DNA from 2 places in the Arthrobacter sp. Z1-15 genome. Region 1 is predicted to be linked to the other one. Evidence: predicted binding sites of a transcription regulator. Region 1 holds the regulator's gene; the other holds the start of a gene.

The links. The regulator Rex, encoded in region 1, represses fermentation and respiration genes when NADH is low (regulators of the CRP and FNR family bind a similar motif). The targets are predictions, from matches to a motif close to CTTGTGAANNNNTTCACAAG.
Region 2: M1D40_RS01405 (queuosine precursor transporter) is a predicted target of Rex. The motif match lies at 1,491-1,510, and genes of this name have one in related genera.

The regions. Positions count from the first base shown of each region.
Region 1 is NZ_CP096454.1:3,405,752-3,408,140, forward strand. Features, by position in the region: gene M1D40_RS15775 (hypothetical protein) at 1-268, shown strand, start outside; gene M1D40_RS15780 (hypothetical protein) at 672-1,205, shown strand; gene M1D40_RS15785 (redox-sensing transcriptional repressor Rex) at 1,240-1,947, opposite strand; gene M1D40_RS15790 (glutaredoxin family protein) at 2,024-2,278, opposite strand; gene M1D40_RS15795 (HAD family hydrolase) at 2,367-2,389, shown strand, end outside.
Region 2 is NZ_CP096454.1:278,129-280,517, reverse strand. Features, by position in the region: gene M1D40_RS01410 (hypothetical protein) at 1-228, opposite strand, end outside; gene M1D40_RS01405 (queuosine precursor transporter) at 584-1,324, opposite strand; gene M1D40_RS01400 (TetR family transcriptional regulator) at 1,574-2,260, shown strand; gene M1D40_RS01395 (hypothetical protein) at 2,253-2,389, shown strand, end outside.

The DNA.
Region 1 (2,389 bases):
GTCCCTGATTGTGCTGGCCGTCTATGTGCTGATTGCTTTCCTGATCCGCAGCGGCAAGAACTGGGCACGGATCATCGGAACGGTTTTCGCCTCGCTGTCCGCCGTCGGGGTGCTGCTCTCCCTGGTGACCGGTCTCGCGTTCTCCTCCCCCATGGAACTGGTCTCGCTGCTCGCTTCGCTTGCCGGGATCGCCGGAATCGTCATGCTGTACCGCCCGCAGGCGCAGCCGTACTTCCAGAAGCGGCCCCGCTTCGGTCCCTACTACTAAACCCGAGCGCTGCTCAACCTGCACAAAAGGTTCCGCACAAAGGGCCGGCCCGGAATGGGGCCGGCCCTTTTTGGTGCCCCGCATGCCTCAAACCGCTGACGCTGGTCACACCGCGGAAGAAGCGCTGTAGCGTTTGATGACCCGCCGGGACCGCAGCGATTGCCTGGCGCGGAGCGTATCCCTTTTTTTGCAAAGGCGGCACCCGAAGATGAGTTCACTTCCTGCTTCCCCCAACCCTCAAAAGCGCCGTGTATTTGGCCTCGGCCGAAAGGCCCCGGGCTCGCCGGGCGTCCGGCTTCCTGCTGCACACCGGCGCGCGGCTGCACCATCGGCAGCAGTGCCGTTATCAGCAGCAGCCCCGCCGGCGCCGCCGGCACCACCCGTCCCGGAAGAGACCGCCGCGGTGGAACAGCCCGCCGGCACCGGCGCTCTGTCAATCCCGGACCCGCCGGCCGCTGCCCCTGCGCCGGCTGTCCCGGCCCGGATTCCCTACAGCGAGTGGAAGGGCCCGCGGCCACGGATCGTGGGTTTCGCGTTCGTCCTGATTCTGGCTGCCGGCGTCATCAGTCTCTGGGGAGGGGTCCGGGCCAGCCGCAGCCCCGTGACCGAGCTGCCGTCCAACGCGGCCCAGCTTGAGAAACTCGGCGTGGATGCCGGCGAGTATGCCGCTGCCCTGCAGGTGGTCACTCTCGCGTCCTCGATCGTGGTTTTCGGCATCTATCTGCTGGTCGCCGTGCTGGTCAGGGAAGGCAGGAACTGGGCACGCATTGGCGGCTCGGTCCTAGCCGCCGCGGGTCTGGCGGGCGCGGCAGCTGCCGGCTCCGTTTTCCAGGCCCTTGCCGTGCTGGCAGCAGCCGGCGGCCTCGGGCTGCTCTACCGGGGTGACTGCAGCAGGTACTTCCGCCCCAGGCGCAGCCAGTACCTGAGCATGTCCTGACGGTTCAGCCGGCTCCCGGACCTCCGGCTGAGAGCTATGTTGCCAACCGGGCCCGGGCCTTGGAGGCGATGTCCGAGACCTGGGCCCGCTGCGCATGGTAGGCCAGGATCTGCAGTTCGGTGGCCAGGTCAACCTTCCGCACCTGGACGTGGTCCGGGACCTGCAGCAGCACGGGCGCAAAGCTCAGGATGCTGGTGACGCCGCACGCAACGAGGCGGTCGCACAGGTCCTGGGCCACCTCCGCGGGAACGGACAGGACGGCCATATTGGTCCGGGTCCGCTCCAGCACGCTCTCCATGGACTCGACCGAGCTGACGCGCAGCCAGCCGACTTCCTGGCCGATCAGCAGCTGGTCCGCGTCGAGCAGGGCCACCACTTCGAACCCGCGGGAGCCGAATCCCGGGTAGCCGGCCAGCGCCCTGCCGAGGTTTCCGGCCCCGACAATGGCTACCCGCCAGCTGCGGGTCAGGCCCAGCGCGGAGGCGATCTGTTCGCTGAGGTAGGACACGTCGTAGCCGACGCCGCGGGTGCCGTATGAGCCCAGGTAGGACAGGTCCTTGCGGAGCTTCGGGGAATTAACACCCGCCGCTTCCGCCAGTTCATCTGAGGACACACGCTCGTTCCCCTCGGCCAGCATGCCGCTCAGCGCCCTGAGGTAAATGGTCAGGCGGGCGAGCGAGGCAGGCGGAATGTGCCGGGCGGCTGCACCGGCAGACCGGTCGGATTCCTCGGAGGTGCTCACATGTGCCTATCGGTTGTCGGTGCTGTCCGGATTTCCCACTCTAAGCCCGCGGCCGGAGGGGACAAAGCTTCCGCCGCTAGGCACCCAGAAGACGTCGAAGACGGGTTTCGTCCAGCTGCCAGAAATCGCGCTGGATGCCGTCGATCAGGAGCACGGGTATCTCTTCACCGAAACGGGAGGTCAGGTCCGCGTCCCCTTCGATGGATTGTTCGCGCCAGCCGATGCCCAGGTCAGAGCGGATCCTCTCGAGAACCTCGCGGGCTCCTTCGCACAGGTGGCAGCCCGGCCGGGTGAGCAGGAGGAGATCAGGATGCGCATCTGTTGAGGTCATACCTCTAAAATAACCGCCCCGTCCGGTTTCCCCGGAACCCGCAAGGGGCGACGGTGCCCCGGAGGACTTTTTGCGTAGACTCAGTGGTATGCCCAGAACCACCGCAGTACG
Region 2 (2,389 bases), 780 kb from region 1:
CGGCCCGCCGGAGGCAGCACCGGTCCCGCTGCCGGGTGCCGATTCCTCGTCAGCTGAAGGACCGGCATGGAAGCCTTCGTTGTCGGCAGCTTCCCCGGCACCTGCCGCGCCAGCGGCATCGCGTCCGGCGGTGTCCTGTCCAGGATCTTTTACCGCGGGATTGTTCTGTTTTTCCGCCGCGGAATCGTTCCGGGTGCCGTCATTGCTGCTGCTGTCGTTGTCCTGCATGCCGTTCCTCCTCAATCGCGGCGCTCAATCGCGCCCCTCAACTATGTCGTGAGGCGTGTCGCTCAACCGCGTCTTTCCCGACAGCCGTGCCCCTGCCCAACTCTGAGCAGCATCCTGCTGCCCGCACGGCGATGGATGTGACGCTAGAGCAAAAAGGGCAGGTGCAAAAGGGCACGGGGAAGATCGCGTGCCGGGCGAGCCGCTCCCGCTGCCGGACAGGAACACTGCCGTCCAGCAGGCCGCAGCAGCCGGTACAGCCAGCAGGCCGTACAGCCAGCAGCCGGTAGCCGGTAGCCGGTACAGCCAGCAAAGACGCTAGAGGCGGCAGGAGGCCTAACGCCCCACCGCAGGGCCCTTACCCGGCAGGCGGAGCAGAAGCTGCAGCGGCCTGGTAACTCGGCTCGCGCTTCTTGATGGCCTTGATAACCACAGCGGTCACCGGAACAAACAAGAACTCGATGAGGGTCTTGTAGACGAATCCGAAGATCACGTAGTTAATGAACCCGCCGGCATCGGTTATGCCAATGACGGGCGCAGCGATGGCACAGAAAATCAGGGTGTCCGCGAACTCTCCGACACCGGTGGATGCCATGAGCCGGCCGATCAAGGCCCGTTCACGGAACCGCTCCTTCATCTTCACCAGCACCCATGAATTCAGTGTCTGGCCGGCCAGGAAGCCCAGCAGGCTGGCCACCACGATTTGCCAGACCGGCCCCAGCGCCAGTTCCAGTGCCGCCTGCTTGGCCTGCCCGTACTCATCATCGAATCCGGGCAGCGCAATAATCACGGCGAAACTGAGGGCAGCCGCCGCGGACACGGCGAATCCGGTGAAGATTGCCCGGCGTGCGGCCTTGAAGCCGTACACCTCGCTGATGACATCCCCAAGGATGTACGCCAGCGGAAAGAGGAAGAAGCCGCCGTCGGTGACGATGCTGAAGTCGCCGAAGATTGGCCCGAGCACCACACCTTTGGTTGCCCCGATGTTGGAAATAACAATCACCACGCACATGAGCGTCAGGATGATGTCGTAATGCGAGCTGCCACGGGCCGCAAAGGCCGGGGCGGGCGCCGGATCGACGCCGGTGGAGGTGTGCATGGAGAGTTCCGTTTCGTAGTGGTTCGCCTGAGCTGTCTCCGGCTGTATTAGCACTGTGCCCGCTGCACCGGGCGGCCTGTCAGGGCCGCCGTCAATTCTGCCACGTTCCGGAGCGCAACACCGCCGCGGCCCCTTTGCAGGATCACCGCCGCTCTGCACCATCATCTTTTTGAACACGTTCAAAAATGTGATGTACTTGCGGGCGTGCCGGGCAGATTGAGGGCATACAACTGAACACAAGGAGTGTTGATGGCCGCCACGGTCAAGAGCGAACAGACCAGGCGGCAACTGATCGATTCAGCGCTCGAGCTCTTCCGCACGCTGGGCTACGCCAAAACCACCATGCGAAGCATCGCTGAAGCTGCAGGCGTATCGGTGGGCAACGCCTATTACTATTTCCGGTCCAAGGATGAACTCGTGGCCGAGCTGTACCGGCAGCTTCAGGACGAGCACCGCACCCGTGCCCTGCCGCTGCTGCGCGAAGGACACAACCTGGGCGAACACCTCAAGCTCATCCTGCTGGCCCACTTGGACATCCTGGAGCCCTATCACGACTTTGGGGCGCATTTCCTTCGGCTGGCCATGCCGCCGTCGCCGTCGTCGGCTGCCGACCGCCGGAGCCGCCGGAACACGGCGGACGACGGCGTCGGGCGGGCGAAATCAATCGCGCTGTTCCGGCAGGCCGTCACCGTGTCGCGTCCGCAGCCCCCGCTGGCCATCCGGGATGACCTGCCCGAACTGCTATGGCTGGTCCACATGGGCATCACCCTGTTTTGGATCTACGACCGCTCACCCGGACAGACCCGCTCCCGCAGGCTCGCACACAGTGTCGCTCCCCTGACGGCAAAGCTCGTCATCCTCTCCCGCCTGCCCGTGGTGCGCAATATCGTGGAAGATGTTGTCCACCTATTCCAGGGAGCCAGACGCGATGACTGACAAAGCCGACGACGGCGTCGCACTTCCGCTGCCCCCGGCGGACACCGGCAGCGCTGCCCGCCGGGTGCTTCCCGGGCCGCTGGCTGCCGCCCTCGGTTATGCCGTTGCCTGCCTGGTTCTGGCTTCCAT